DNA from 3 places in the Pseudomonas sp. TE9122 genome. Region 3 is predicted to be linked to each of the others. Evidence: predicted binding sites of a transcription regulator. Region 3 holds the regulator's gene; each other region holds the start of a gene.
The links. Region 3 encodes sigma-54, which starts transcription at its own class of promoters, with help from an activator protein. Its sites were predicted from a motif close to ANTGGCATNNANNTTGCTNT; they were not measured.
Positions count from the first base shown of each region.

Region 1 (10,683 bases), 650 kb from region 3:
CCTGAAAACGAGTGTGTTTTTTATTAAAGCGCGTGTGCCGCCAATGCCGTCACGCTAAAGCAAAGTGGCGGCCACGGACAGACGCAATTGTCAGCAAAGGTCGCGGTTCAGGCGGCTTTGGGTTTCGGCGGAAATTTCGGCGCGTGCAAGCCCAGCTGCATGCCCTGACGGACCATGGCCATGATGTCTTCATGGGCCACATCGAACAGGCGCTTGAGATTGGGCAGGACGAAGTACAGCGGTTGCAGGATGTCGATGCGATACGGCGTGCGCATGGCTTCCAGCGGATCGAAGAGCTGATGCTCGGGCTCGTCCGACAGGCAGTAAACGGTTTCTTTCGGCGAAGACAGAATCCCGCCGCCGTAGATGCGCTTGCCGTGCGGGGTGTCGACCAGACCGAATTCGATGGTCATCCAGTACAACCGGGCCAGATACACGCGCTCTTCCTTGGTCGCCTGCAGGCCGAGCTTGCCATAGGTGTGGGTGAATTCAGCGAAGTAGGGGTTGGTCAGTAGCGGGCAGTGGCCGAAGATCTCGTGAAAGATGTCCGGCTCTTGCAGATAGTCGAGTTCTTCGCGGGTACGTATGAAGGTGGCGACGGGGAATTGCTTGCTGGCAAGCAACTCGAAAAACGTCTGGAAAGGAATCAGCGCCGGCACCCGGGCAACCTGCCAGCCGGTGGTCTCGCCGAGGACTTTGTTGATCTCGGCCAGTTGCGGGATGCGGTCGTGGGGCAGACCGAGTTTTTCGATACCGTCCAGATATTCCTGGCACGCACGACCTTCAATCACCTTCAACTGGCGAGTGATCAGCGTGTTCCACACCGCATGTTCTTCGGCGGGGTAGTCGATAAAACCTTGCGCATCGGGCTCGCGAGCCACGTATTGCGTCTGCTTCATGCTGCTCTCCTGCTAGGAAATTCGTTTTTGTTATGTCCAGCGATGGCTAAAGGAATACCCGAGAGTGACAGGGCGTGCAGCATGTTGACCGGTGTGTGCGTAGGAAAATTCTGCTTGTTTCGTAAAGTTATCGTTACGCCTTGTCGGGTAATGCGCATTTACGGTGATTGGCGGGTTTGAAAAGGGTCGGGGCTGTCACATAATCTTGACAACTATCTGCGTGCCTCGACAGAAACATCTGCCCCGGGCGCGCCACAAAACCCTGTGGGAGCGAGTCTGCTCGCGAAAGCGGTCTGTCTGACACATCGATACTGGATGTGCTGGCGCCTTCGCGAGCAGGCTCGCTCCCAAAAGGACATGTGTTTACCTCTCAAACCTGTCGGGCCTTTTTCTATGCGCATCAAAGTCCACTGCCAGAATCGCATCGGCATCCTGCGTGACATCCTCAATCTGCTGGTGGCGTACGGGATCAACGTCGCACGCGGCGAGGTGGGTGGTGAGCATGGCAATGCGATCTACCTGCACTGCCCGAACCTGATCAACATCCAGTTCCAGGCGTTGCGCCCCAAGTTCGAGGCAATCGGTGGGGTGTTCGGGGTTAAGCGCGTCGGGCTGATGCCCAGCGAACGCCGGCACATGGAATTGAACGCACTGCTCGGCGCGCTGGAATTTCCGGTGCTGTCGATCGACATGGGCGGTTCGATCGTTGCGGCCAATCGCGCGGCGGCGCAGTTGCTCGGGGTGCGCGTCGATGAGGTGCCGGGGATTCCGCTGTCGCGCTACGCCGAGGATTTCGATTTGCCGGAATTGGTGCGCGCCAACAAATCGCGAATCAACGGCATGCGGGTCAAGGTCAAGGGCGACATCTTTCTCGCTGACATCGCGCCGCTGCAATCGGAACACGACGACAGCGAGGCCATGGCCGGCGCCGTGCTGACGCTGCACCGCGCCGATCGGGTCGGCGAGCGAATCTACAATGTGCGCAAGCAAGAGCTGCGCGGGTTCGACAGCATCTTTCAAAGCTCGAAAGTCATGGCCGCTGTGGTCCGCGAAGCGCGGCGCATGGCGCCGCTGGATGCGCCGCTATTAATAGAAGGCGAAACCGGCACTGGCAAGGAATTGCTGGCGCGCGCCTGCCACCTCGCCAGCCCGCGCGGACAGTCACCGTTGATGGCGCTCAACTGCGCCGGACTGCCGGAGTCGATGGCCGAGACCGAGTTGTTCGGCTACGGCCCCGGCGCCTTCGAAGGCGCTCGCGCTGAGGGCAAGCTTGGCCTGCTCGAATTGACCGCTGGCGGCACGCTGTTTCTCGATGGCGTCGGCGAGATGAGCCCGCGTTTGCAGGTCAAATTGCTGCGCTTTCTTCAGGACGGTTGCTTCCGTCGCGTCGGCAGTGATGAAGAGGTGTATCTGGACGTGCGGGTGATCTGCGCGACGCAGGTGGACTTGTCCGAATTGTGCGCGCGCGGCGAGTTTCGCCAGGATCTCTATCACCGCTTGAACGTACTGTCGCTGCACATCCCGCCGCTGCGCGAGTGCCTCGACGGTCTGACGCCGCTGGTTGAACACTTTCTCGACCAGGCCAGTCGGCAGATCGGCTGTCCGCTGCCGAAACTGGCCCCGGCGGCGATGGATCGCCTCAGCCATTACCACTGGCCGGGCAATGTGCGGCAACTGGAGAACGTGCTGTTCCAGGCGGTTTCCCTGTGCGACGGCGGCACGGTCAAGGCCGAACATATTCGCCTGCCGGATTACGGCGTGCGTCAGCCGCTTGGCGATTTTTCCCTCGACGGCAGTCTGGACGAGATCGTCGGGCGTTTCGAAAAAGCGGTGCTGGAACGCTTGTATTCCGAGCATCCAAGCAGTCGGCAGTTGGGCAAGCGGCTCGGTGTTTCGCACACCACCATTGCCAACAAGCTGCGTGAGTATGAGGTTGGCAAAACCTCCGAAAGCTAAATAGAGCCTTTGTGGCGAGGGGATTTATCCCCGATGGGCGGCGAAGCCGCCCCGCTTTTTCTTCCCGGCGACCTCATTTGCAGGCTTGGCGACTGCTGCGCAGCCGAACGGGGATAAATCCCCTCGCCACAGGATCGCCATCCCCGCCGAACTCAGGATTGCCACTAACCGGCATGACACCGCCGGTTTTTCGTCTTCGATCCATTTCAGATTCCCCCTCCGATCCCCTCAAGTCCCCTGTTTGCCGGGCCTTCGCCCGCCAATAAAAAGTTGGTCTGCAAATTGCTTATGGCTGAGCAGTACAGCGGTGGGCGGCAAACGTCCGGCATGCAGAGGAAACACTGTGGACAAGTACCTTTATGTGGCAATGACCGGCGCCAGCCAGAACGCACTGGCGCAGCGGGCGCATGCCAACAACCTGGCGAACATTTCCACCAACGGCTTTCAGCGCGACCTCGAGCAGGCGCGTTCGATGCCGGTATTCGGCGACAGCTTTCCGGCGCGCGCGTTTGCCATGAGCGAACGTCCCGCCACCGACTTCACGCCGGGCTCACTGGTGCAGACCGGACGTGAACTCGACGTCGCGGTATCCGGCAACGGTTTCATCGCCGTGCAAAACCCCAGCGGCGGCGAAAGCTACGTGCGTACCGGCAGCCTCAACATCGACGCCCTCGGCGTACTGCGCGCCGGCAACGGCATGCCGGTGATCGGTAATGGCGGCCCGATCGCTGTGCCGCCCGAGCAGCAGGTGGAAGTCGGCGAAGACGGCACCATCAGCATTCGCGCAATGGGCGAAGGCCCCCGCGTCATGGCCGAAGTCGACCGGATCAAGCTGGTCAACCCGGACATCAAGAACATGAACAAAGGCCTCGACGGTTCGATTTACACCAAGGACGGCCAGCCGGCGCAAGCCGACGCCAACGTCAAACTGGTCTCGGGTTTCCTTGAGTCGAGCAACGTCAATGCCGTGGAAGAAATGACTTCGGTGCTGGCCCTGGCCAAGCAATTCGAGTTGCACGTCAAGATGATGAACACCGCCAAAGACGACGACCAGGCCATGGCTCGGGTCTTGCAGATCAGCTAATTATCAGAACGTCGCGCCGTAAAACAGGCGCACGAGGAGAATCGAATGCTTCCGGCTCTATGGGTTGCCAAAACCGGTCTGTCCGCCCAGGACACCAACCTGACCACCATTTCCAACAACCTGGCGAACGTTTCGACCACGGGTTTCAAACGTGACCGTGCCGAGTTCCAGGACTTGCTCTATCAGATCAAGCGTCAGCCAGGCGCTCAGTCGACCCAGGACAGCGAACTGCCGTCGGGTCTGCAAGTGGGTACCGGTGTGCGCATTGTCGGCACCCAGAAAAACTTCACCGCCGGCAGCCTGCAAACCACCGAGCAGCCGCTGGACATGGCCATCGACGGTCGCGGTTTCTTCCAGATCCTGCAGCCGGACGGCACCACGTCCTACACCCGTGACGGTACTTTCCACCTCGACTCCAATGGCCAGATCGTCAACGCCAGCGGTTTCGCGCTGGAACCGGCGATCATCATCCCGAACGATGCGCAGACCTTCACTGTCGGCCGTGACGGCACCGTGTCGATCACCATCGCCGGCAACCCGGCCTCGCAAGTGATCGGCAACCTGCAGACCGCCGACTTCATCAACCCGGCCGGTCTGCAAGCAGTGGGCAACAACCTGTTCCTGGAAACCGCTGCTTCCGGCGCGCCACAGATCGGCACCCCGGGCCTGAACGGTTTCGGTACCACGCTGCAGAACACCCTGGAAACCTCGAACGTCAGCACCGTTGAAGAGATGGTCAACATGATCACCACTCAACGCGCCTACGAGATGAACTCCAAGGTGATCTCCACCGCCGACCAGATGCTCTCGTTCGTAACGCAGAATCTGTAATCCAGTCTTTGGGGCGGCCTGAGGTCGCCAGCAACACCGTGAGGTAGGGTCATGAAGCGCTTTGTATCTGTTCTGGCATTGAGTGGGGTCGTCTCGCTCGCGGGCTGCGTCGCCCCGACGCCCAAGCCCAATGACCCTTACTACGCCCCGGTGTTGCCGCGCACACCGTTGCCGGCGGCGGCCAATAACGGCTCGATCTATCAGGCCGGCTTCGAGCAGAACCTGTACAGCGACCGCAAGGCGTTCCGGGTCGGTGACATCATCACCATCACCCTGAACGAGCGCACCCAGGCGAGCAAGAACGCCAACTCGCAGATGGACAAGAACAGCGATAACTCGATCGGTCTGACCTCGTTGTTCGGCTCCAGCCTGACCACCAACAACCCGATTGGTGGCGGTGACCTGAGCCTGAACGCTGGCTACAGCGCCGACCGTTCGACCAAGGGCGACGCCAAGTCGGGACAGAGCAACAGCCTGACCGGTTCGATCACCGTGACCGTGGCCGACGTGCTGCCCAACGGCATCATCGCCGTGCGTGGCGAGAAGTGGCTGACGCTCAACACTGGTGACGAACTGGTGCGCATCGCCGGTATGGTCCGCGCTGATGACATCGCGACCGACAACACCGTGTCGTCGACCCGTGTCGCCGATGCGCGCATCACCTACTCGGGTACCGGCGCGTTTGCCGATACGAGTCAGCCAGGCTGGTTCGACCGTTTCTTCCTCAGCCCGCTGTTCCCTTTCTAGGTGGCGACTTTGAATTTCAAGAGCCTTATGGTGGCCGCGTTGTTGATGTCTGCGGCGTTCACCGCACACGCCGAGCGGCTGAAAGACATCGCCAGCATTTCCGGCGTGCGCTCCAACCAGTTGATCGGTTACGGCCTGGTGGTCGGGCTTAACGGCACCGGTGACCAGACGACGCAGACTCCGTTCACCCTGCAGACCTTCAACAACATGCTCTCGCAGTTCGGCATCAAGGTGCCGCCGGGATCGGGCAACGTGCAGTTGAAGAACGTTGCGGCGGTGTCGGTGAGTGCCGATCTGCCAGCGTTTGCCAAGCCAGGTCAGCAGGTCGACATCACCGTGTCCTCGATCGGTAACTCCAAGAGCCTGCGCGGCGGCACCTTGCTGCTGACGCCGCTCAAGGGTATCGACGGCAACGTCTATGCGATCGCTCAGGGCAACCTCGTGGTTGGCGGTTTCGACGCTGAAGGCCGCGATGGTTCGAAGATCACCGTCAACGTTCCGTCGGCCGGTCGCATCCCTGGCGGTGCGTCGGTGGAGCGTGCGGTGCCGAGCGGTTTCAACCAGGGCAACAGCCTGACGCTGAACCTCAACCGCTCCGACTTCACCACCGCCAAGCGCATCGTCGACAAGGTCAACGACATGCTCGGCCCTGGCGTCGCACAAGCCATCGACGGCGGATCGGTGCGGGTCACTGCGCCACTGGATCCGAGCCAGCGCGTCGACTACCTGTCGATCCTGGAAAACCTCGAAATCGATCCGGGGCAGGCGGTGGCGAAAGTCATCATCAACTCGCGCACCGGCACCATCGTCATCGGCCAGAACGTGAAAGTGTCGCCAGCCGCCGTGACCCACGGCAGCCTGACCGTGACCATCACCGAAGACCCGATCGTCAGCCAGCCTGGCCCGCTGTCCAACGGCCAGACTGCCGTGGTGCCGCGCTCGCGGGTGAATGCCGAACAGGAAGCCAAACCGATGTTCAAGTTCGGCCCGGGCACCACCCTCGACGAGATCGTCCGTGCGGTGAACCAGGTCGGCGCAGCACCGGGTGACCTGATGGCGATTCTCGAAGCTCTGAAGCAGGCCGGCGCATTGCAAGCCGACCTGATCGTGATCTGAGGCCAGCCACCATGGATATGCGCAAAAGCGGTCTGGTCAGCAGCAGCGATTCGGGTTCCTACTCCGACCTCAATCGTCTGAACCAGCTCAAGGTCGGCGACAAGAACAGCGACGAAAACATGCGCAAGGTTGCGCAGGAATTCGAGTCGCTGTTCCTCGGCGAAATGCTCAAGTCGATGCGCTCGGCCACCGAAGCGCTTGGTCAGGACAACCCGCTGAACACGCCGGCGGCCAAGCAGTATCAGGAAATGTACGACCAGCAACTGGCGGTTTCCATGTCCCGCGAGGGCGGTGGTATCGGTCTGGCCGATGTGCTGATCCGGCAGATGTCGAAGAACAAACCGATGGCGCCGGGCGAGGCTGCAGCCGCGTCCGCCGCCAAGCAGCAGGAAGCGCTGGCCAAGGCCGCCGCCGTACCGACGCCGATTGCCGCCGGCACCGTCGCCACCGGTCCGCTGTCCCGCGTCAACGGCGAGCGTCCGTTGTGGGCATCGCGCTCGGTGCATGCGCCGAACAACACCGATATTTCCCATCGCAACGACATGGCGCTGATCAACCAGCGGCGTCTGGCGCTGCCGCCGAAACTGGCCGATCGCTTGCTCGCCGGTCTGGTGCCGTCGGCACCGAGCGCGGCCACTGCCAGCACTGCGGCGGCAGCGACCAACGCCTTGCCGCAACGGGCCACGACTACCGCCGTCACAGGCTCCGGCGCGTTGTACAACGGTGACTGGCTGGCCCGTGCTGAAGAGCAGAAAGCCGCTGGCGGGCAGATGCAGGTCTACGGCCGCGCCATGGCGCAGATTCCGCTGGCACCGGCGAAGAAGGCCTTCAGTTCCGCCGACGAATTCGTCAACACCATGTTGCCGATGGCCAAGGAAGCCGCTGACCGCATCGGCGTCGATCCGCGTTATCTGGTGGCGCAAGCGGCACTGGAAACCGGCTGGGGCAAATCGGTCATGCGCGCCCAGGATGGCAGCAGCAGCCACAACCTGTTCGGCATCAAGGCGAGCAGCAACTGGAAGGGCGATTCGGCCCGCGCGATCACCAGCGAGTTCCGCAATGGCGCGATGGTCAAGGAGACGGCCGAGTTCCGTTCCTATGCCTCGTACAAGGACAGCTTCCACGATCTGGTGACGTTGCTGCAGAGCAACAATCGCTATCAAGAAGTGCTGAAGTCGGCCGATAACCCAGAACAGTTTGTACGCGAGTTGCAGAAGGCCGGTTACGCCACCGACCCGAACTACGCGACGAAGATTTCGCAAATTGCCAAGCAGATGAACAGTTTTGAAAACTACGCTGCGGCGGGTGTCTCCACCACGCCTTTATAAGGCACCAGGTAATAAGGTCTGAACCATGAGTTTGCTCAATATCGGGATGTCGGGACTGTCGGCCAGCCAGTCCTCTCTGGCTACGACAGGCAACAACATTGCCAACGTCGACACCGCCGGTTATTCACGTCAGCAAACCGTGCAGGGCACCAAGTCCTCGCAGCAGTACGGCAGCGTTTTCATCGGCACGGGCACGACCCTGGCCGACGTGCGCCGGGTGTACAACTCGTATCTGGAATCGCAGCTGCACACCGCGACGTCGCTGGACAGCGAATCGGCTGCCTTCCTCAAGCAGGCGACGCCGCTGGACGCGATGCTGTCGGACACCAACACTGGCCTGACCGGTGTACTGCAGAAATTCTTCACCTCGATGCAGGGCGTATCGACGTCGGCCACCGATGACACTTCGCGTCAGTCGGTGCTGACCGGCGCGCAGGCGCTGACCAGCCGTTTCAATACCCTGGCCAAGCAGCTCAACGATCAGAACACCACGATCAACGGCAGCCTCGGCGACATGACTGCCCAGGTGAACAAGCTCGCCACGGCGATCGCCAATCTCAATCAGAAGATCGGCGAAATCTCCACCAGCGGCGGGGCGCCGAACGACCTGCTCGACAGCCGTAACGAAGCCGTGCGTCAGCTCTCCGAGCTGACCGGTGCCCAGGTCGTCGAGCGCGGCACCAGCTTCGACATCTATGTCGGCAGCGGCCAGCCGCTGGTCATCGGCAACACCACCAACAGCCTGAGCATGGTCGCGAGCAAGACCGACCCGTCGCGCATGTCGATCCAGATGGATCGCGGTTCGAGCACCATCGACATCACTTCGGTGATCAGCGGCGGCGAAATCGGCGGTCTGCTGACCTATCGCAAGGAAGTCCTCGACCCATCGCTCAACGAGCTCGGTCGCGTGGCCCTGGTGATTGCCGATCAGATCAACAGCCAGCAAGCCCAGGGCATCGACAAGAACGGTGACTTCGGTGCGGCGATTTTCAACAACATCAACAGTGCCGCCCTGATCAGTCAGCGCAGCATTGCGAAGGATGGCAACAGCGCCGGTTCGGGCAACCTCGATGTGACCATCAAGGACACCGGCAAGCTGACCACCAGCGATTATCAGGTGACCTTCACCAGCGCTACCGATTACACCGTCAAACGTTCCGACGGCACCGATCTGGGCGCATTCAGCACCACGACCAATCCGCCGCCAGTGATCGACGGTTTCACCCTGGCCTTGAATGGCGGCGCGCTGAGCGCGGGTGACTCGTTCAAGATCACGCCGACCCGCAACGCGGCGGCGAGCATTCAGACGGTCCTGACCGATCCGAAGAAAATCGCTGCGGCAGGTCCGCTGACCGGCGTCGCCAGCGCCAACGGTCTGGGCACGTACACCCAGCCGACGCTCAGCGACAAGATCGACATCTACAACCCGACCGCCCAGGCTGACATGCAGGCGGCGCTGAAGAATTCGACACCGGTCAAACTGGTATTCGGTGCAGCCAGCGGTGGCAGCCAGTCGTACAACCTGGTCGACGCCAAGGGCGCGACCATCGGCACCGGCACCATCGTGCCTGGCCAGTCGAACACGCTGAATTTGAAAGTCGGCATCGTCGATGCCAGCGGCAACCCGGTGATGGACACTACCGTCACGCCGAACGTGCAGAAGACCTTCACCGTGCAGACCACCGTGGGCGGCACGCCGAAAACCGGCGAGACCTTCACCATGAACCTGACCGGTGCGGCGTCTTCGGACAACCGCAACGCCCAGGCACTGGTCGCGTTGCAAACCAAACAGACCGTGGACACCGGTTCGGCGAGCAAGGGCATCAGCCTGACCGACGCCTACAACACCCTGGTGACCAACGTCGGTACCAAGACCGCCCAAGGCAAGTCCGACAGCGCCGCGACCACGGCGATTCTGGAGAACGCCAAGGGTGCCCGCGATTCGTTGTCCGGGGTCAACCTGGACGAAGAAACCGGCAACCTGGTCAAGTACCAGCAGTACTACACAGCGTCTTCGCAGATCATCAAAGCTGCGCAGGAAACTTTCGCCACGCTGATCAACAGCCTTTAAGGAGTCGTAATTCATGCGCATTTCCACCGCCCAGTATTACGGAACGCAAGCTTCGGATTATCAGCGTAACTTCAACAAGGCTGTCGCTACCGCGAGCGAGGCGAGCAGCCTGCAACGCATCAACACTGCCGCCGATGATCCGATCGGTGCCGGGCGCTTGCTGCAGCTGGGCCAGCAGGCGGCGATGCTCGATCAGTACAAGACCAACGTCAACACCACCAAAAGCGCCTTGACCGTGCAGGAGTCCACTCTGGATTCGATTACCACGGCGCTTGCGCGAGCCAAAGAGCTGGCGCTGGCCGCGAACAACGGCACCATCACCGACAAGGACCGCCAGGCATATGCCTCGGAACTGGGTGAGATCCAACAGCAAGTGCTGGGCCTGATGAACGCCAAGGATGCCAACGGCAACTACCTGTTCTCCGGTTCGAAAACCGATACCGCGCCGTATTCGAAGAATTCTGACGGCACGTTCAGCTACAACGGCGACCAGACCACCATCGATCTGGGCATCGGCGACGGCATGACCGTGGGTACCAACACCACCGGTTGGGACGCGTTCCAGCAGACCATCAACACCGGCCGCACCAACACCAAAATGACTGCGCCAGCTGTGGATGACGGCCGTGTCGTGCTGTCCAACGGCACCGT
Region 1 covers NZ_JBWBQI010000001.1:1,117,082-1,127,764, forward strand. The annotation lists gene phhA (phenylalanine 4-monooxygenase) at 108-899, opposite strand; gene ACZ9BE_RS04935 (sigma-54-dependent phenylalanine hydroxylase transcriptional regulator PhhR) at 1,293-2,855, shown strand; gene ACZ9BE_RS04940 (flagellar basal body rod protein FlgF) at 3,199-3,939, shown strand; gene flgG (flagellar basal-body rod protein FlgG) at 3,985-4,770, shown strand; gene flgH (flagellar basal body L-ring protein FlgH) at 4,822-5,517, shown strand; gene ACZ9BE_RS04955 (flagellar basal body P-ring protein FlgI) at 5,545-6,633, shown strand; gene flgJ (flagellar assembly peptidoglycan hydrolase FlgJ) at 6,645-7,961, shown strand; gene flgK (flagellar hook-associated protein FlgK) at 7,987-10,032, shown strand; gene ACZ9BE_RS04970 (flagellar hook-associated protein 3) at 10,046-10,683, shown strand, end outside.
Region 1: a site for sigma-54 is predicted at 3,125-3,144, ahead of ACZ9BE_RS04940 (flagellar basal body rod protein FlgF). Genes of this name have one in related genera too.

Region 2 (10,683 bases), 3.4 Mb from region 3:
GCATCGTTGAGATCGGCAGCGGCAAGAATGTCTTCACTGACTCGAACGGCGAGCCGACGTCGATGTTCCGCCACTTCATCGGCGGGCAACAGGCAGGCCTCGCCGATTTCACCGCACTGTTTGCGCCCAACGTGAATTCCTATCAGCGCCTGTGTCATCCGTACGCATCGCCGAACAATGCCTGCTGGTCCCATGACAATCGCGCCGCCGGCTTGCGTATTCCCGCCAGCTCGCCGGCCGCACGTCGGGTCGAAAACCGCTTGCCGGGCGCCGACGCCAATCCTTATCTGGCGATCGCCGCCAGTCTGGCCGCGGGTTTGCACGGCATCGAACAGGAGCTGGAGCCGAGCGCGGCAATCCAGGGGGAGTTCGCCGTGCCGGATAATCTGGCCTTGCCGTGTACCTTGCACGCCGCGCTGGAGCGTCTGAAACGTAGCCAGTTGGCGAGGGAACTGTTCGGGTCGGAGTTCATCGAAGGCTACATCGCTTCGAAGACCATGGAGTTGACCAGCTTCTTTGATGAAATCACTCCCTGGGAGCGCCGTGTGCTGGCCGCCCAGGCCTGACGTATCGCTGCTGCCGGGCTGTCGATCTGACCGCCCGGTATTTACTGCAAGGAGCCGCTCGGAACGCCGATGCGCCAAATCTGGAAATCCTTTCGAGCGCTGTATTTTGCCTCGCTGATGATGTTGATCGGCTCAGGCCTTCTTTCTACTTATCTGGCTTTGCGTCTGGCCGCCGACAATGTCGACGGGCTGTGGGTCGGTGCGCTGATGGCGGCCAACTATTTCGCGTCTGGTGCTGGGCGGCAAGATCGGCCATCGCCTGATCGCCCGGGTCGGGCATATCCGTGCCTACTCGGCGTGTGCGGGGATCGTCGGCGCGGCGGTGCTCGGCCATGGTCTGGTGGACTGGCTGCCGGCGTGGCTGGTGCTGCGGACGATCGTCGGTCTGGGCATGATGTGTCAGTACATGGTCATCGAGAGCTGGCTCAACGAGCAGGCCGACGCCAATCAGCGTGGGCTAGTGTTCAGCGGTTACATGATCGCTTCGTATCTGGGCCTGGTGCTGGGCCAGCTGATACTGGTCATGCATCCCGGCCTCGGGCTGGAACTGCTGATGCTGGTGGCGCTGTGCTTTGCCCTGTGCCTGGTGCCCGTGACGCTGACCCGACGGATTCACCCGGCGCCTCTGCACCCCGCGCCGATGGAGCCGCGCTTTTTCATCAAACGGGTGCCGCAATCGCTGAGCACGGTGCTCGGCGCCGGTTTGATCATCGGTTCGTTCTACGGTCTGGCGCCGCTGTACGCCTCGCAACAGGGGCTGACGACCGAGCAGGTCGGTCTGTTCATGGGTAGCTGCATTTTTGCCGGCTTGCTGGTGCAGTGGCCGTTGGGCTGGTTGTCCGACCGTTATGACCGCGCATTGCTGATTCGCTGCTTTGCAGGGTTTCTGGCGGTGGCGGCGTTACCGTTGGCGATCATGCCGCAGGTGCCGCTGGAGGTGTTGTTCGTCGTCGGCTTCTTCTGTTCGCTGGTGCAGTTCTGCCTGTATCCGCTGGCGGTGGCGTTCTCCAATGACCACGTCGAAGGCGATCGGCGGGTGTCGCTGACCGCGATGTTGCTGGTGACCTATGGCGTCGGCGCGAGCATCGGGCCGCTGCTCGCGGGTGTGCTGATGAAGTTTCTCGGCAGTCAGAGCCTGTATGCGTTCTTCAGTTTCTTCGCGTTGGTGCTGGTCTGGCGGATTCGTCCGAAAGCAGTGACCAACCTGCATCAGGTCGACGACGCACCGCTGCATCACGTGGCAATGCCGGACAGCATGTCGAGTTCGCCGCTGGTGGCGGCGCTCGATCCGCGTGTCGATGAGCAGGTGGTGCAGGAGCAGATGGTGCAGGATCCGGCGCCGGTCAATCCTGAGCCTGAGCCCGAAGCGCAGCCGGAAGCAGTCGTTGAAACCGAACAGGACAGTGGCGATGACGACAAGCCTGCGCCGGATATCAGTGGTGGCCGGCCTTGAGTCGCACATAAACATCGGCGCATAAAAAAGGGCAGTCCCGCACAGGACTGCCCTTTTTATTGGTCGCTGCGACTCAGAGATCGTCTTTGTCGAAACGCCGTGCTTCACGCTGCAACTGGTAAACGAAACGCTCGACATTGCGCGCAGCCTGGCCACTGATGTTGTGGAAGCGCAGACCGGCGAAGGTGATGTTGAGTTTTTCTTCGAAGTGCAGGTAGCGCAGCTCGACCGATGTTGGCTGATTGCCGAACAGCGGCGGGGCGATCAGGCGATCGTAGACCTGGCCCAGTTGCAGGCGATCAGTGATGTCGCCTTCGAAGCGGAATTTGCAGCCAGTGGCGGAGATATCCAGCAGCTTGCCGTGCAGAGGAACCTTGAGCTTTTCGCCGCCCAGTTCAACGCTGACCAGGTCGGTGAGTTTCAACGCAGCGCGGAAGGCGTTGCGGCGCTGGTGGTAGACCACTTCGCTCGGCAGGTCGCCGGTGTAAAAACGGTCGCCGTCGGATTCTTCGATGTTCAGCGTGCCGTTGCATTCCCAGGCGATGCGCACGCCGTCATGAAAGCCTTCGACCTTGAACGGTTCGCCCGCTTGCAGGAAGCGCTCGCCATCGCGCGGGATCATTTCGTCCAGGGCGATCGTCGCGGTTTCGCGGTCGACCTTGATCAGGTAGCTCTGAAAGCGCTGGCTGCGTTCATGGAAGGTGATGATCAGCGGATCGTGGCTGTCTTGCAGCTGGCGCAGGTTGCTGGAGATTTCCAGTGGCGTGGTGAGCACCTTCGGAGGCTGCGGAGCATCATCCGCGCTTAGGGTGTTGGACACGGTTCTTCAATCTCCAGACAAAATAAGACGACTGGCCAGTATTTTGCCAGTATGTTGCGCAGGTGGATAGTGCAGGGTCAGCGAATGGCTCATGCCTGGCTGAGCGTTCGCGGCTTGACCGGTTTGGCAAAGGTCCCGCTGGCGTCGTAAAGCGCTGGCGGCTCACCGCCGGTGAGGATCTTCAGTTGATTGGCCGTGGTCGCCTGCTGGATCTGGATCGACTGGCCATTCTTGACGTTGGCAGCCTGGCACTGGGCGATCAGCGCGGTCAGGGCATCGCCCTGGGTCAGCAACTGGTCGCCAATGCTCGACTGGCTGGCCAGTTGCTCAAGACCTGTGCGATCGGTCGGCAGGTTGAGGCTGGCGAGGATTTCGCTGCGCTTGCGGCCATGCTGCTCGAGCAGAATGATCAACGCTTGCTTGGTCGCCAGAATTTCTTCCAGCAACGGCATGTCGCGACCATGCAAAGCGAGGGATTCGGTTTGCAATAACTCCAGCAATTGTTGCGCTGGAGCAAAGTCGTCGTTGATCAGTTGCAATAAGTTAGTGTCGTGCATGGCTGGCCTTGGGGTTAAGCGTCCAAAAGCCTGGCGCCGGCAAAAGCCTAGCGCTGGGCTTCGAAGTTGAGCAGTTTGCTGGCTACACGGTTGCTGTCGACTTTATAGCTGCCATCGGCAATCGCGGCTTTCAACTCGGCCACACGGGCTTTGTCGACAGCAGGCTGATCGCGCAGCTTGTCAGTGACCTTCTGCAACTGTTGAGCCTCATTGCTGAGGTGTACCGACTCCCCGCTTTTGGCGACATTGGCCTGTTCGGCCTGGGTATTCAGCGGCGCGGAGGGGCTGTTTTCAGCGCTTTCCTTGGCGTTGCTGGTACGTGTGCTGCCGGTTAGTGACGAGGAACTGTTCAATCGGTTGAAATCGATAACCATGATAAAAAACCTCTGGGAATTTGGGACGCTTGCCATGTTTTCGGCTATCCCCTGAAAAACTTTAGGCCCAATCAACCATAAGCTTGCATGCGCCGTTGCGAGACCTGCTGCGGCACAGTTTAGGGAAGCGACGGGATCGGCGCCAGTTTTCTCCACGAGGCTTTTACATGGCCACTTCGACCTGTCCCGGCGCAATCACCTGCGCCTTGATAACTCTTTGAGAATTAAGGTTTTTTACTCGAATCTGTTCTTTCATTCCGCCATTGGAGAGCGCTTCCCCCGGCATGCGTACGGCAAGGGTGCCGCTGCGCGCAGTGATCACCACCTGGTCACCCTTGCGGACCACTTCGGCCTGTTCCAGATGCACCAGGGTGATGACCTGATCGGCGACCGTTGGTCGGGTAAGTTTCTGCCCGATCGCTTCGTCGACGGAGGTCAGGAAACCCTGGTTGATCGTGCTGACGTCGCGCTCGCGCAAGGTCACATCCTGCGGCTCGATAATGCCGGCGCGTTTCAGCGGACGAGTGGTCGTCACGATCTCGCGAAACAGGCGGACTTGAGCGGGTACGAACACCGTCCAGGGCGAACTGCCTTCGCAGCGAACCTTCACCGTGACGCGGCCCAGCGGGCGTGCCGGGCTCTCCAGCGTGGCTGTCAATTCCTTGTCGCACATGGGCATGCGCATGCGCGGGTCGAGCTGGTTGACTTCGATTTCGTAGCGGCCTTCGGTTTGACTGGAAGCCAAATAGTCTTCTACGGTGAATTCAAGAAAGCCCTGAGTCACGCCGATAAGCATATCAGGCAAGGTAACCGCATCTGCATGGGCAGGACTGCCAGCAAGCAAGCAGCAAACGGCGGACACCGCGCAAAGCCCTTTGCGAAGGGAAGATGTCAGGCGTCGGGAAAATGTCGTTTGAGCGTTCATACGAGTTAAAAAGCAAGCGCCGTGCCGTTTAGCAATGAATGTGCGTCGCAACAACACTTGGCGTTGGTGTAGGAGTCTGGGCATGGCTGGTGTAATGGATTCGGTGAACCAGCGCACGCAACTGGTAGGGCAGAATCGCCTCGAGCTGCTGTTGTTCCGTCTCGACGGGCCGCAGCTCTATGGGATCAACGTGTTCAAGGTACGGGAAGTGTTGCAATGCCCGTCCCTGACGTTGATGCCCAAATCCAGTCCTGTCGTGTGCGGGGTAGCGAATATACGGGGAGCGACCATTCCGATCCTGGATCTGGCAATGGCAACGGGCTCCGGTGCGTTGAAAGACAAGAACAGTCCGTTCGTGATCATCACGGAGTACAACACCAAGACCCAGGGTTTCCTGGTCCGCTCGGTGGAGCGCATCGTCAACATGAACTGGGAAGAGATCCATCCGCCACCCAAGGGCACCGGTCGCGATCACTACCTGACCGCTGTGACCCGGGTCGACAACCAGTTGGTCGAAATCATCGACGTCGAGAAGGTGCTGGCCGAAGTGGCGCCGACGCCGGAAGCGATTTCGGTGGGCGTGGTCGATGTCGAGACGCAGACCAAGGCATTGTCGCTGCGGGTGCTGACGGTCGATGACTCGTCGGTGGCGCGCAAGCAGGTCACGCGTTGTCTGCAGACCATCGGTGTCGAAGTGGTGGCGCTGAACGACGGCAAGCAGGCGCTGGATTACCTGCGCAAGCTGGTCGACGAGGGCAAGAAGCCGGAAGAAGAGTTCCTGATGATGATTTCCGACATCGAGATGCCGGAGATGGACGGGTACACCCTGACGGCGGAAATCCGCGGCGACGCACGCATGCAAAAGCTCCATATCATCCTGCATACTTCGTTGTCGGGGGTATTCAATCAGGCGATGGTGAAGAAAGTCGGTGCTGATGACTTCCTGGCCAAATTCCGTCCTGATGACCTCGCATCCCGGGTAGTCGACCGGATCAAAGCAGCAGATATCAGCTAGGGGCCTTCTGCCCCTGGCGGTCAACACGATTTAAGAGGCGGCATCATTGTCTACGGGTAATTTGGATTTCGAACAGTTCCGGGTCTTCCTGGAAAAAGCCTGTGGCATTCTGCTCGGTGAAAACAAGCAGTATCTGGTCTCGAGCCGTCTCAACAAACTGATGGAGCAGCAAGGCATCAAGTCCCTGGGTGAGCTGGTACAGCGCATCCAGACCCAGCCGCGCAGCGGTTTGCGCGAGCAGGTGGTCGATGCCATGACGACCAACGAAACTCTGTGGTTTCGCGACACCTATCCGTTTGAAGTCTTGAAGAACAAGGTACTGCCGGAAGCGATCAAGGCCAGCCCCAACCAGCGTCTGCGGATCTGGTCGGCGGCCTGCTCGTCGGGACAGGAACCGTACTCGCTGTCGATGTCGATCGACGAGTTCGAGCGTAGCAACCTGGGTCAGTTGAAGATGGGCGTGCAGATCGTTGCCACTGATCTGTCGGGCCTGATGCTCAACAACTGCAAGACCGGCGAGTACGACAGCCTGGCGATCGGTCGCGGTCTGTCGCCGGAACGCCTGCAACGCTACTTCGACCCGAAAGGGCCGGGGCGCTGGGTGGTCAAGGCGCCGATCAAGAGCCGGGTGGAATTCCGCTCGTTCAACCTGCTCGACAGCTACGCGGCGCTGGGCAAGTTCGACATCGTGTTCTGCCGCAACGTACTGATCTACTTCTCTGCCGAAGTGAAGAAGGACATCCTGTTGCGCATTCACAGCACGTTGAAGCCGGGCGGGTATCTGTTCCTTGGCGCTTCGGAAGCGCTGAACGGATTGCCGGATCATTACCAGATGGTTCAGTGCAGCCCGGGGATTATCTACAAGGCGAAATAAGCGGTTTGCGCTGATACAAAAACGGGAGGCCCGCAAAGGCCTCCTTTTTTTATGCCCGAATTATTTTCCACGAATCCCCTGTGGGAGCGAGCCTGCTCGCGAAAGCGGTCTGTCCATAAGACAGTTGGCGCCTGACACGCCGCCTTCGCGAGCAGGCTCGCTCCCACAGGGATCTGCGCTGACCTGGCAACGACGGCAAGCGGCAGAAAAGCGGCATCCGGCGGTAACCGGTTGCCGCTTTTCTGGCATTGCCGCTTTGCCTGTCAGGCGCAAAGCCCCGGAATACGGGGCTTTGATCATTTGGCACGGCGCTTGCTAAAGCTCAAGTACGAAAAACCGGTCACCTGAAGGTTCCCGACATGAGCATCAGCTTCGACAAAGCGCTGGGCATTCACGAAAAGGCATTGGGCTTCCGCGCCCAGCGTGCCGAAGTGCTGGCCAACAACATCGCCAACGCCGACACCCCGAACTACAAAGCGCGGGATCTGGATTTCTCCAAAGTGCTCGAAGCACAGACCGAGAAGACCAAGACCGGCGGCCACTTTGCCCTGAACATGACCAACAGCCGGCACATCGAGGCTGAAGGGCTGGGCAACGGCGACGAGTCGCTGATGTATCGCACGCCGATGCAGCCTTCGATCGACCAGAACACCGTCGACGCTCAACTGGAACAGTCGAACTACGCGGAAAACGCCGTCGGCTTCCAGGCCAGCTTCACCTTGCTCAACAGCAAATTCAAAGGGCTGGTGTCAGCCCTGCGCGGAGAATAATCCATGTCCCTGTCCAGCGTTTTCAACATTGCCGGCAGCGGCATGAGCGCGCAGACCACGCGTCTGAACACCGTGGCGTCGAACATCGCCAACGCCGAAACCGTTTCGTCGAGCATCGACCAGACCTACCGCGCCCGTCATCCGGTGTTCGCCACCATGTTTCAGGGCGGCCAGGCCGGCGGCAGCAATTCGCTGTTCCAGAACCAGGATGCGGCCGGGCAGGGCGTGCAGGTGCTTGGCGTCGTTGAAGATCAGAGCAACCTCGAAGCGCGTTACGAGCCGAACCATCCGGCCGCCGACGCCAAGGGCTACGTCTACTACCCGAACGTCAACGTGGTGGAAGAAATGGCTGACATGATTTCCGCGAGCCGCTCGTTCCAGACCAACGCGGAAATGATGAACACCGCCAAAACCATGATGCAGAAGGTACTGACCCTCGGTCAGTAATAAGGGGCGACTGCCATGAGCGTTACGGATACCACCAGCAGCCTGAGCATGAACGACATCCTGGCCAACTCGTCGAAGAAGGCCAGCAGCACGACGTCGGGCGGCATCGCTTCGGCGACCAACAGTGCCACCGGCGGCCAGGCGCTGGGCAAGGATGCATTCCTGCAATTGCTGGTCACCCAGCTGAAAAACCAGAACCCGCTCGACCCGCAGGACAACAGCGCCTTCGTCGCGCAGTTGGCGCAGTTCAGCAGCCTTGAAGGCATCACCACGCTGAACTCCACTGTCAGTGGCCTGGCCGGCAACTACAACTCGTCGCAGGCGTTGCAAGCGTCGTCGCTGGTCGGTCGCAACGTGATCGTGCAGACCAACACCGCCCAGCTCGATGACCCGAGCAAAGGCCTGACCGGTTCGGTCACCGTGCCTTCGTCGATTGCCGGCGGCACCGTGACGATCACCGACAAGGACGGCAAAACCGTGCGCACCATCGACCTGGGCAGCCGCGCTGCCGGCGATGCCAGCTTCACTTGGGACGGCAAGGACACCGCCGGCACCGTGGTTCCGGTCGGCACTTACACGTTCAAGGCCAACGCACCGATCAACGGCACCGCGACCGACCTGGCGACCTACCTGCCGGCGACCGTCAACAGCGTGACGATCAGCCAGACCGGTGGCGAGCTGATGCTCAACCTGGCCGGCAAGGGCACCGTTGCCCTGTCCAAAGTACAAACCATTGGTATATAGAGCCGACTAACCCGGCACGAAGGAGTGGAACATGTCTTTTAACATCGGCCTTAGCGGTCTCTATGCCGCCAACAAACAACTCGACGTCACCGGCAACAACATCGCCAACGTCGCCACCGCCGGTTTCAAATCCTCGCGCGCAGAATTCGAAGACGTCTATTCGTCGACTCGTCTGGGCAGCGGCAGCAAAGTGATCGGCAACGGCGTGCGCCTGGCCAACGTTTCCCAGCAGTTCACCCAGGGTGACATCAACAACACTGGCAACGTGCTGGACATGGGCATCAACGGTTCCGGTTTCTTCACCATGAGCAACAACGGCTCGATCTCGTACACCCGTGCCGGTACGTTCAAGGTCGACAACGCCGGTTACATCACCAACACCGACTACACCTCGCGTCTGCAGGGTTACGGTGTGGATGCCAACGGCAAGATCATCAACGGCGTGTTGACCGATCTGAAGATCGACACCTCGAACCTGGCGCCGAAGTCGTCTTCTTCGGTGACCTCGAGCATCAACCTCAATTCGTCTTCGCCAGTGATCGTTGATACCGGCGCCAGCGCCGTCAAGTTCGATCCGTCGAAGCCTGAGACTTACACCAAGTCCTTCAGCACACCGATCTATGACACCCAGGGCAACGCCCACGTCATGGACCAGTACATGGTCAAGACTGGCGGGAACACCTGGAAGGTTTACACCCTGGTCGATGGCCGTAACCCGGACGCTACCGGCAGCAACCCTGTGACCACTGCGCCGGTTGCCTCGACATTGTCGTTCGACAGCTCCGGCAAGCTGGTTCAGGTGAGCACGCCTAACCCGGCGGATCCAGCCAACCCGATCATCAGCAGCGATCTGAAGATGACTGGCTGGGTGCCGGGCACTGTGACCAATGGCGTGTTTACGCCTAACGGCGCGGCAGCGAACCCGAATGGCGTGACCATCTCGATGGCCAACACCACTCAGTACAACGCTGATACCTCGCGTACGATCCCGACTCAGGATGGTTACGCCACTGGCCAGATCACCAACCTGACCATCGACGGCACCGGTACGCTGTTTGCCAACTTCAGCAACAACCAGAGCAAGGCGATTGGTCAGGTTGCACTGGCCAGCTTCACCAACGAACAGGGCTTGCAGGCTGTCGGTGGCACCAGCTGGAAAGAGACTTTCGCTTCGGGTATTCCGGGCTATGACGCGCCGAAGACCGGTACGTTGGGTGAGGTGGTGTCCAACTCGCTGGAAGAGTCGAACGTTAACCTGACCAATGAGCTGGTTGATCTGATCAAGGGTCAGAGCAACTATCAGGCGAACGCCAAGACTATTTCGACTCAGAGCACGATTATGCAGACCATTATTCAGATGACCTGATTCGGGTTTCTGACTGGTTTTTTGGGCCCCTCGGTTTTGAGGGGCTTTTTTTTGGTCGTGGCGGCCTTTGGGCCGACCAGGCTGTTGGGTTTTGGGTGAATATCCGTTGCTTCGGTAGCGGCTGCTGGCGGTTTCGCCTGACGGCGACTTACTTTTTTACAAGCGCCTAAAAAAGTAAGCAAAAAACGCTAGCTCCTGCGTTCGGCCCTCGCAGGCTCGGGTTCCTTCGCTGCGGGATCGATCCGGTCGCAGCGGCTCCGGTTTGCTTCGCTGCACCTCCTTCCGCTGTGTCTGGCTGCGCCAGACGGTCGCTGCGCTCCCACGCCCGGATCAATCCCTCCGCTCAGCCTTCCGACGTCGCCGGTGGATCAAGATCAAGAGCACTCGAGCTTGCGCTCATTGTTGAGTGGGGCGGCTTCGCCGCGGGCAGCTGCGCTGCTTTTGCCTTTTTGTGGGAGCGAGCTTGCTCGCGAAGGCGGCATGTCAGCCGACCTGTTCTTGAAGTGGTACCCAATCCAACTGTAGGAGCTGCCGAAGGCTGCGATCTTTGATCTGGCTTTTGCTTTTGCTTTTGCTTTTGCTTTTGCTCTGGCTTTTGATCCGGCTTTTGATCTTTTGCCCCTTCGGCAGGCTTCGTTACGGGATCGATCCGGGGGTGGGAGCGCAGCGACCGTACGACGCAGTCGTACACAGCGAGTGTAGGTGCAGCGAAGCCAACCGGAGCCGCTGCGCCCGGAACGGTCCCGTAACGAAGGTACCCCGAGCTCCAGCG
Region 2 covers NZ_JBWBQI010000001.1:3,841,851-3,852,533, reverse strand. The annotation lists gene ACZ9BE_RS17335 (glutamine synthetase family protein) at 1-566, shown strand, start outside; partial or broken gene ACZ9BE_RS17330 (MFS transporter) at 636-2,019, shown strand; gene ACZ9BE_RS17325 (flagellar brake protein) at 2,093-2,839, opposite strand; gene ACZ9BE_RS17320 (flagella synthesis protein FlgN) at 2,929-3,396, opposite strand; gene flgM (flagellar biosynthesis anti-sigma factor FlgM) at 3,444-3,770, opposite strand; gene flgA (flagellar basal body P-ring formation chaperone FlgA) at 3,934-4,695, opposite strand; gene ACZ9BE_RS17305 (chemotaxis protein CheV) at 4,778-5,710, shown strand; gene cheR (protein-glutamate O-methyltransferase CheR) at 5,757-6,584, shown strand; gene flgB (flagellar basal body rod protein FlgB) at 6,944-7,354, shown strand; gene flgC (flagellar basal body rod protein FlgC) at 7,358-7,801, shown strand; gene flgD (flagellar hook assembly protein FlgD) at 7,817-8,545, shown strand; gene flgE (flagellar hook protein FlgE) at 8,577-9,911, shown strand.
Region 2: a site for sigma-54 is predicted at 6,884-6,903, ahead of flgB (flagellar basal body rod protein FlgB). Genes of this name have one in related genera too.

Region 3 (10,683 bases):
TCGCTGCGGTGGGCTACTGGAACATCAGCCCTGAGCGCTTCCTCGACAAGCCGCCGGTCTCGGCCGCCGAGAATCCGATCGACTGGTACGCGACCAACACGCACACCATTCAGTACCTGCCCGACGGCAAGGTGCAGTACGAGATGACCTCCGACAAGGCCGAGCACGTCAAGGCCACCGATGTCACTCTGGTAACCAAGCCTGACTTGAACATGTATCGCGGCACCGACTTCCCGTGGCACGTGACCAGCGAGCGCGGCGAAGTTAATTCGGGCGGCACCGAAGTTGAATTGATCGATTCGGTCCGCGTACAGCGCACCGACGAGAAAAAGCGCGGCACCCTGATCACCAGCACCCGCATGACCGTGTTCCCGCAGCAAGAATATGCGCAGACCGCGCAACCCGTTAGAATCGAGGGCGCTGGCGGCGTATCGACTGGCGTCGGAATGAAAGCGTACCTGAAGGACAGCAGGATACACCTGCAATCGAACGTAAGAGGACAGTATGAGGCTCGTTAAAACCCTCCCTATTTTGCTCAGTCTGGGCGCAGCACTGGGAAGCGCGAGCGCCTGGTCCCTGCCGAACGATCAGCAGCAGCCTATCCGCATTCAGGCCGACGACGCCCAACTGGACGACAAGAATGGCATCGCCACCTATAAAGGTGACGTGATCATTACCCAGGGCTCGATGATCGTTAAAGGCAACACCGTGACCATGACGCGCGCGCCCAATGGCGACATCGACGTGGTGACCTCGGTAGGCAACCTGGCTTACTTCGAGCAGTTGCAGACCCAGGGCGACGCCAACCCGGTCAAGGGCTACGGCGTGACGATTCAATACCACGCCCAGCAGAACCGGGTGGTGCTGATCGACAAGGCCAAGGTTATCGACAAGGATAACAACGTCACCCAGGGCGAAAAAATCGTCTACGACACCGTGAAGAAGCTGGCCAGCGCCGGTCGCGCCACGGGCAGCAAGGTCACCGAATCGCGTCCGCGCATCGACATGGTGATCCAGCCGAAGAAGAAAACCGAAGAGAAATCCCAGTAATGGCAACTCTGAAAGCTCAGCACCTGGCCAAGGCCTATAAAAGCCGCCAGGTCGTGCGTGACGTCAGCCTGTCGATCGACAGCGGGCAGATCGTCGGCTTGCTCGGTCCGAACGGCGCCGGCAAGACTACGTGCTTCTACATGATCGTTGGCCTGGTGCAGGCAGATCAGGGCCGTGTGCTGATCGATGATCTGGACGTCAGCCACCAGCCGATGCACGGCCGCGCCAAGGCCGGTATCGGCTATCTGCCGCAAGAAGCGTCGATCTTCCGTAAACTGTCGGTCGCCGACAACATCATGGCGATCCTCGAGACCCGCCCGGAGCTGGACAAGGCCGGTCGTCGCAAGGAGCTGGAAAGCCTGCTGCAGGAATTCCACATCAGCCACATCCGCGACAACCTCGGCATGAGCCTGTCCGGCGGTGAGCGTCGCCGGGTGGAAATCGCTCGCGCCCTGGCCACTGCACCCAAGTTCATCCTGCTCGACGAACCGTTCGCCGGTGTCGACCCGATCTCGGTCGGCGACATCAAGCAGATCATCCATCACCTCAAGGCCAAGGGCATCGGTGTGCTGATCACCGACCACAACGTGCGTGAGACGCTGGATATCTGCGAAACCGCTTACATCGTCAACGACGGTCAACTGATCGCTGAAGGCGATGCCGAGACCATCCTGGCCAACGATCTGGTCAAGGAAGTGTATCTGGGTCACGAGTTCCGCCTGTAAGCGCGACAGCGCTGTATCGATTCAAGGCGCATTTATCCGCTTTAATTGTTACAGCGCTCTAGGCAAACACTTCAGTTTCAGGCATATAATTTGCTTAAGTTTGGCGCTTCGGCGCCCTGTAGTGGATGGCGCAAAGCGCCGGCGAATAAGGTGTTAAGCCCCTGCCATGAAACCATCGCTAGTCTTGAGAATGGGCCAGCAGCTGACGATGACACCGCAGCTGCAACAGGCCATCCGCCTGCTCCAATTGTCGACCCTGGACCTGCAACAGGAGATCCAGGAGGCTCTGGAATCCAATCCGATGCTCGAGCGCCAGGAAGAAGGCGACGACTTCGACAACGCCGATCCGCTGGCCGACAACGCCGAACAGAAGCCCGCCGAAATCCAGGAACCCTCCTACCAGGAAACCGCCCCGACGGTGGATAACCTCGAGGATGGCGATTGGAACGAGCGCATCCCCAACGAACTGCCAGTGGATACTGCCTGGGAAGACGTCTACCAGACCAGCGCCAGCAGCCTGCCCAGCAGCGATGACGATGAGTGGGATTTCACCACTCGCACGTCGGCCGGCGAGAGCCTGCAGAGTCATCTGCTCTGGCAACTGAACCTGGCACCGATGTCCGACACCGATCGCCTGATCGCCGTGACCCTGATCGACTGCATCAACAATCAGGGCTATCTGGACGAAACACTCGAAGAAATTCTTGAAGCGTTCGACCCTGAACTGGACATCGAGCTCGACGAAATCGAAGCCGTCCTGCATCGCATCCAGCAATTCGAGCCCGCCGGTATCGGCGCCCGCAACCTCAGCGAATGCCTGCTGCTGCAATTGCGCCAGCTGCCCGCGAAGACGCCGTGGCTGACCGAGGCCAAGCGTCTGGTCGCCGATTACATCGACCTGCTCGGCAGCCGCGATTACAGCCAGTTGATGCGGCGCATGAAGCTCAAGGAAGACGAGCTGCGCCAGGTCATCGAACTGGTGCAGAGCCTCAATCCGCGTCCCGGCTCACAGATCGAGTCGACCGAAGCCGAATACGTCATTCCCGACGTGATCGTGCGCAAGGACAACGAGCGCTGGCTGGTCGAGCTGAACCAGGAATCGGTGCCTCGCCTGCGCGTCAACGCCCAGTACGCCGGTTTCGTGAAGCGTGCCGACACCAGCGCCGACAACACTTTCATGCGCAACCAGTTGCAGGAGGCCCGCTGGTTCATCAAGAGCCTGCAGAGCCGCAACGAAACCCTGATGAAAGTGGCCACGCAGATCGTCGAACATCAGCGCGGCTTCCTCGAATACGGCGACGAAGCAATGAAGCCGTTGGTATTGCATGACATCGCCGAAGCGGTCGGCATGCACGAATCGACGATTTCCCGGGTGACCACACAAAAATTCATGCATACCCCGCGCGGTATTTATGAGCTGAAATACTTTTTCTCCAGCCACGTCAGCACCTCCGAAGGCGGCGAATGCTCGTCCACGGCGATCCGCGCGATCATCAAGAAACTGGTCGCTGCGGAAAATCAGAAAAAGCCGTTGAGTGACAGCAAGATCGCTGGTTTACTGGAGGCACAAGGCATTCAGGTGGCTCGCCGCACCGTCGCCAAGTACCGCGAATCCCTCGGAATCGCGCCTTCGAGCGAACGCAAGCGGTTGATGTAAGCCACGTTACAGCGTTCCAGTGGCAGGCTTTTCGGCCTGCCGCTTTATGCACTGGCAACGAAGGAGAAGCTGTATGCAAGTCAACATCAGTGGACACCAACTGGAAGTGACCCAACCTCTGCGTTCCTACATCGAGGAAAAACTCCAGCGACTGGAGCGACATTTCGACAAGATCACCAACGTGCAGGTCACGATGTGCGTCGAAAAGCTGAAACAGAAGATCGAAGCCACCTTGCATATTCCCGGCAGTGAAGTGGTCGCAAACGCAGAAGATACCGACATGTACGCTGCGATCGACTCACTTACCGACAAGCTGGATCGCCAACTCAAAAAGCATAAGGAAAAGACCCAGAGCCTCCTCCAGGGCGCGACCGGTCGTTAACACCCCTATCCATGATCCGACTTGAAACCATCCTGACCCCCGGCCGTTCCCAAGTGAACGCGCCGGGCGGCAGCAAGAAAAAAGCCCTCGAACAGATTGCCAACCTGATCCACCGCGAAGTGCCGGATCTGGCGATGCAGGATGTCTTCGAGGCGCTGATCGCCCGTGAAAAACTCGGCTCCACCGGTTTTGGCAACGGCATCGCCATTCCCCACTGCCGCCTCAAGGGCTGCGCGGGGCCAGTGAGCGCCCTGCTGCACCTCGAAGCCCCGATCGATTTCGACGCCATCGACGGCGCTCCGGTGGACCTGTTGTTCGTATTGCTGGTCCCGGAAGCCGCAACCGACGCGCATCTGGAGTTGTTGCGCCAGATCGCCAGCATGCTCGACCGCAAGGAAGTGCGCGACAAGCTACGCAGCGCTCCGAGCAATGAAGCCTTGTACCAGGTCGTACTGGACGAGCAGAACGGGCACTAATCATGCGTTTGATCATTGTCAGTGGCCGTTCGGGCTCGGGTAAAAGTACCGCCCTGAATGTCCTTGAGGACAACGGCTACTACTGCATCGACAATCTGCCGGCCGGTTTGCTGCCGGAACTGGCCGAGCGGGCGCTGATTCACACGGAACTGGCGCAGCCGCTGGTCGCCGTGTCGATCGATGCGCGCAACCTGCCCAGCCATCTGTCACGTTTCCCTGAATTGCTCGAAGACGTGCGTGCCAAGCATATCAAGTGCGATGTGCTGTACCTGGACGCCGATGAAGAAACCCTGCTCAAGCGTTTTTCCGAGACCCGTCGTCGTCACCCGCTGAGCAACGCCAATCGCTCACTGGCCGAGGCGATTCACGACGAAACCGCCCTGCTCGGTCCGATCGCCGATCTGGCCGACCTGAAGATCAACACCACCAGTCTGAATCTGTATCAACTACGCGACACCATCAAGTTGCGCCTGTTGAATCAACCGGAGCCCGGTACGGCGTTTCTGGTCGAGTCGTTCGGCTTCAAGCGCGGCATGCCGGTCGACGCCGACCTGGTGTTCGACGTGCGCTGCCTGCCCAATCCGTACTGGAAACCGGAGCTGCGCGCTCAGTCGGGCCTCGATGCCCCAGTGGCCGAGTACCTGGCGCAGCAGCCGGATGTCGAAGAAATGTATCAGGACATCTACGCCTACCTGAACAAGTGGCTGCCACGCTTCGCCGCCAGCAACCGCGCCTACGTCACCATTGCCATTGGCTGCACCGGCGGGCATCACCGCTCCGTCTACCTGACCGAACGACTGGGTCAGGCCCTGCAGAAAACCCTGAAGAACGTCCAGGTTCGCCACCGCGACCTCACCTAAAGGATTTACACCGCGATGCCTGCTCGTGAAATCGAAATCATCAATAAGCTGGGCCTGCATGCCCGGGCATCGGCCAAATTTGTCGGCGTGGCGGGTCAGTATCCAGACTGCACGATCCGAGTGGGACGCACACCTGAAACGACTGTCGACGGCAAGAGCATCATGGCAATGATGATGCTCGCGGCGGGTAAAGGCACCAAGATCCATTTGAGCACCGAAGGCGAACAGGCTCAGGAAGCCATGGACGCATTGGTCGATCTGATCGAAAGGTATTTCGACGAAGGTGAATAATCCTCGAGGCGGGGACACTGTTCCTCGCCTCCATTCACCCCAACGCCGTATCCATCACCATCATCAGACAAAACCCGATCAGAAGGCCCAGACTGGCCAGCTTGTCATGCCCATGACGGCGCGATTCCGGGATCACTTCGTGGGTCACCACCAGCAACATCGCCCCCGCCGCCAGTGCCAGCCCCAACGGCAACAGCACCTGAGCCAGACTCACGAGCCACGCACACAGCAGCGCAAATACCGGTTCGACCAGCCCCGACGCCGCGCCGATCAGAAACGCTCTGACCCGCGACATTCCCGCCCCGGCCAGCACCAGAGCAATCACCAGTCCTTCCGGCACATCCTGCAACGCAATGCCCATCGCCAGACTGTCGGCGTCCGCCATCCCGCCTCCGGCAGATACGCCAACCGCCATGCCTTCCGGAATGTTGTGCGCGATGATGGCGAACACGAACAGCCAGATTCGCGGTGGAATCACCGGATGCTCCAACGTGCCGACGAGCATCTCCGGCGAGGCACCGCAAATGCGCCGATCCACCAGATACAGACCGAACGCACCGAGCAGGATGCCAAAGCAGATCAGGCCACTGGCGGCCCACGGCGTCAGGCCAAGGCTCTCAGCTGCAGCTATGCCCGGCACGATCAACGAAAACGCCGTCGCCGCCAGCATCACCCCGGCACCAAATCCCAGCAAGGTGTCGCTGAGTGCCTGCGGCATGCGCCGGATCACCAGCACCGGCACCGCGCCAAGCGCCGTGCCCAAGGCGCAGATGGCACCGCCCTGCAAGGCACGTAACAGCCTCGGTTCCAGATTCAGCCATTGCAAAGCGTGGGCGACCAGTAAAGTCATACCCGCCAACAGCAACAGCGAACCCACCGCGTAACGAAACATGCGCCCGCTGCCAATCGCCAGTGTTTCCGTGCCCATAGTCAGCCCTGATTGTTTTTATTGAAGGCTTAAACCAGTGCGGCCTGATAGCGCGCAGCAACTTCCGGCCAGTTGATCACGTTGTAGAACGCGTTGATGTATTCCGGGCGACGGTTCTGGTAACGCAGGTAGTAAGCGTGCTCCCAGACATCGAGGCCAAGGATCGGGGTGTTGCCGTTCATCAACGGACTGTCCTGGTTGCCGCTGCTTTCTACGATCAGTTTTTTCTCCGGGGTGACGCTCAGCCACGCCCAGCCGCTGCCAAAACGGGTCAGCGCGGCTTTGGTGAACGCTTCCTTGAAACTGTCGAGTCCGCCCAGTTGCTCGTCGATAGCCTTGGCCAGCGCGCCGTCGGGCTTGCCGCCACCGTTGGGCACCATCACTTCCCAGAACAGCGAATGGTTGGCGTGGCCGCCGCCCTGATTGATCACCGCCGCGCGAAGTTTTTCCGGCAGCTGCTGGACGCTGGCGACGAGTTTTTCCACCGGCCACTCGGCAAACTCGGTGCCTTCCACGGCGGCGTTGAGGTTGTTGATGTAGGTCTGGTGATGCTTGGTGTAATGGATTTCCATGGTCTGCGCATCGATGTGCGGCTCGAGGGCATCGTAGGCGTAAGGCAAGGCAGGCAAGGTAAAAGCCATTTCAATGGACTCCATACTGATGAGAAGTTGAGGCGCGGCGGGCATTGCCGGTGTCCGGATGCAGCAGGCGCTGGGTGCGTGGGTATTCGCCGTGCTCGCTGATGAAATTCAACAGTTCGACATAGGTCTTGCTGCTCTGGCGCAGCGCCGCCTCACGCAGGGCCGGACGCAAGCGCTCGTCCTGCATGGTCTGCAACAAACGTTGATGGATGGCACAGAGATATTCGGCGCTCTCCTCCGGTTGGTTCAGGCGCAGATGCAGGTCAGCCAGGTTGTGATGTGAGACGACGCAGGCCGCCACCGCTTCGTCGGCATCCGCCCAGCGTTCGAACAACACTTGCGCCAGGGCCAGGGCTTGCAGGTAAGCCTCTCGGGCGTCGATCAGTTCGCCCAGCATGAAGCAGCGATTGGCCCGTTCGATCGTGCGTTTCCAGTGCTCCATGGTGAGCCTCCAAAGCGGTTGCGGGGTTTACACGCCGCCGGCGGTGAGTTTCTCGGGGTTGAGCAACTCTTCCAGCTGGCTGCGCGACAGGTCGGTGTGTTCCAGGGCGACGTCGATCACCGCGCGGCCTTCCTTGCAGGCTTTAGCGTGCAACGGATCTGGCGACTCATCCAGCGCCGGCTTTCGAGGTAGGGCTGCTCGTGCAAGGCAGAACTCATGATCCGTGACTCGTCCGGAAATGAGATTTATTATTATATGATAATGAGAACCAAAACAAGCGTTCGAGTTTGCGCTGTTCATTTGTGGGAGCGAGCCTGCTCGCGAATGCGCCGTGTCAGCCAGCACATTTGCAACTGATCCACCGCTTTCGCGAGCAGGCTCGCTCCCACAGGGGATTTGTGCGAAGCGAATAAAAAAGGCGCGCCATCCACAACGGATGGCGCGCCTTTTTTTGTTGGCGGATTCGCGGCTTAGCTGCCGGCGACAGTCATCCGCTCGATCAACACAGACCCGGTGCGAATGTTGCTGCGCAGTTCCAGATCATTACCCACTGCGACAATCTGCTTGAACATGTCACGCATGTTGCCGGCGATGGTCACTTCCTGCACGGCGAACTGGATCTCGCCGTTTTCCACCCAGAAGCCCGCAGCGCCGCGCGAATAGTCACCGGTGACCATGTTCAGGCCATGGCCCATCAACTCGGTGACCAGCAATCCCCGGCCCATGCGCTTGAGCAGTGCTGCCTGATCCTCGTCGCCATGGGTGACGAACAGGTTGTGCACCCCGCCCGCGTTGGCGGTGCTCGGCATGCCCAGTTTCCGTCCGGAATAGGTGCCGAGGATGTAGGAGACCAACTCGCCCTTTTCGACGAACGGTTTCGCGTAAGTCGCCAGGCCATCACCGTCGTAGGAAGCACTGCCCATGGCACGCATCAGATGCGGACGCTCATCAATGGTCAGCCATTCCGGGAACAGCTTCTGCCCCAGTGTGCCTTCCAGAAACGACGATTTGCGATACAGGCTGCCGCCGGATACGGCCGAAAGGAAGCTGCCGAACAGACCGCCCGCCAGTTCGGCGGAAAACAGCACCGGCACCTCGCATGTCGGCACCGGCCGCGCGCCCAGACGGCTCGCCGCCCGTTGCGCGGCACGCTGGCCGATGCTCACCGGATCGGCGAGCAGACTGCCCTGGCGATTGACGTCATACCAGTAATCGCGCTGCATCTGCCCGTCAGCTTCGGCGATCATCACGCAACTCAGGCTGTGCCGGGTCGACGCGTAACCGCCGATGAAACCGTGGCTGTTGCCATAAACCCGGCAGCCCTGATGGGTGCTGAGGGTGGTGCCGTCGGCGTTCTTGATCCGCGCATCGGCATCGAACGCCTGCCGCTGCCTCGCAGAGCAAAGCCTTCTCAATGGCCTGTTCCGGGGTGATGTCCCATTCGTGGAACAGGTCGAAGTCCTGCACATCCCTGGCCATCAGTGCGGCGTCGGCCAGACCCGAGGCTTCGTCCTCGGAGGTGTGTTTGGCTATCGCGAGTGCTGCAGCGACGGTTTCACGAATCGCCTCCGGCCCGGTGGCCGAGGTGCTGGCCGAGCCTTTGCGCTGGCCGACGTACAGGGTGATGCCAAAACCCTGATCACGATTGAATTCAACGGTTTCGACCTCGCGCTGACGCACCGAGGTCGACAGCCCCTGCTCCAGCGACACCGCGACTTCACAGGCGCTGGCGCCCTGGCGCTTGGCTTCGGCGATGATCTGCTCGACCTGTTCTTGCAGTGCCGGCAATGCCTGCGGGCCGACGCTTTGAACTGCACTCATGCTCATCTCCACTCAAATTCTGCTTTCGGCTGGGGTCATCGAGCGACCGGGCCGGACAAGTGGCCCCCGACTGGTTATCATGGCGGCGTTTCTTTGCGGACTGCCACCATGGTTGATTCTTACGACGACTCCCTCGATACGGGAGAAAAAAGCAAATCTCAGGTCAAACGCGAGTTGCATGCGCTGGTTGACCTCGGCGAGCGCCTGACCACACTCAAGCCTGATCTGGTCGCTAAACTGCCGTTGACCGACGCTTTGCGCCGGGCATTGGCCGATGCGCCCAAGCACACCGCGAACATCGCGCGTAAACGGCATTTGCAGTTCATCGGCAAACTGATGCGCGACCAGGACACTGACGCGATTCTGACTCTGCTCGATCAACTCGATGCCTCCACTCGCCAGTACAACGAGCGTTTCCATAATCTGGAACGCTGGCGTGACCGCCTGATCGCGGGCGATGACGCCGTGCTGGAGAAATTCGTCATCGAGTACCCGGACGCCGATCGCCAGCAATTGCGTTCCCTGATCCGTCAGGCCCAGCATGAGGTTGCGCAAAACAAACCACCTGCTTCGAGCCGCAAGATCTTCAAATACATTCGGGAGCTGGACGAGACTCAACGCGGCCTGCGTTGAAAATCGCCACCGGGTGGCCGTCCTGCGCGCCACCCGAAAGCCCCACCGTTCTTATGCGCCCGTGCCACCCACGGTAATCGCATCGATTTTCAGCGTTGGCTGGCCGACACCCACCGGCACCGACTGCCCATCCTTACCGCACGTACCCACACCGCTGTCCAGCGCCAGATCGTTACCGACCATCGACACCCGGCTCATCGCCTCGGGACCGTTGCCGATCAATGTCGCGCCTTTGACCGGTGCGGTGATCTTGCCGTCCTCGATCAGATAAGCCTCGCTCGTCGAGAACACGAACTTGCCGCTGGTGATATCGACCTGACCGCCGCCGAGGTTGGCGCAGTAGATGCCCTTCTTCACCGAGGCGATGATTTCTGCCGGATCGCTTTCGCCACCGAGCATGTAGGTGTTGGTCATCCGTGGCATCGGCAGATGCGCATAGGATTCGCGACGACCGTTACCGGTGCGCGCCACGCCCATCAGCCGCGCATTGAGCTTGTCTTGCATGTAGCCCTTGAGTACGCCGTTTTCGATCAGCGTGGTGCACTCGGTCGGCGTGCCTTCGTCATCGACGCTCAGCGAACCGCGACGGCCGCTCAAGGTGCCGTCATCGACGATGGTGCATAGCTTGGAGGCAACCATTTCACCCATGCGCCCGCTGTAGGCCGAGCTGCCCTTGCGGTTGAAATCGCCTTCCAGACCGTGACCGACCGCTTCGTGCAACAGCACCCCGGACCAGCCGGAACCCAGCACCACCGGCAAGGTACCGGCCGGCGCTGG
Region 3 covers NZ_JBWBQI010000001.1:465,154-475,836, reverse strand. The annotation lists gene lptC (LPS export ABC transporter periplasmic protein LptC) at 1-518, shown strand, start outside; gene lptA (lipopolysaccharide transport periplasmic protein LptA) at 505-1,050, shown strand; gene lptB (LPS export ABC transporter ATP-binding protein) at 1,050-1,775, shown strand; gene ACZ9BE_RS01990 (RNA polymerase factor sigma-54) at 1,942-3,432, shown strand; gene hpf (ribosome hibernation-promoting factor, HPF/YfiA family) at 3,506-3,814, shown strand; gene ptsN (PTS IIA-like nitrogen regulatory protein PtsN) at 3,826-4,290, shown strand; gene rapZ (RNase adapter RapZ) at 4,293-5,150, shown strand; gene ACZ9BE_RS01970 (HPr family phosphocarrier protein) at 5,166-5,441, shown strand; gene ACZ9BE_RS01965 (ZIP family metal transporter) at 5,476-6,369, opposite strand; gene ACZ9BE_RS01960 (superoxide dismutase) at 6,399-7,010, opposite strand; gene ACZ9BE_RS01955 (hypothetical protein) at 7,012-7,452, opposite strand; gene ACZ9BE_RS01950 (hypothetical protein) at 7,480-7,605, opposite strand; partial or broken gene ACZ9BE_RS01945 (FagA protein) at 7,590-7,670, opposite strand; partial or broken gene pmbA (metalloprotease PmbA) at 7,923-9,273, opposite strand; gene yjgA (ribosome biogenesis factor YjgA) at 9,382-9,906, shown strand; gene tldD (metalloprotease TldD) at 9,958-10,683, opposite strand, start outside.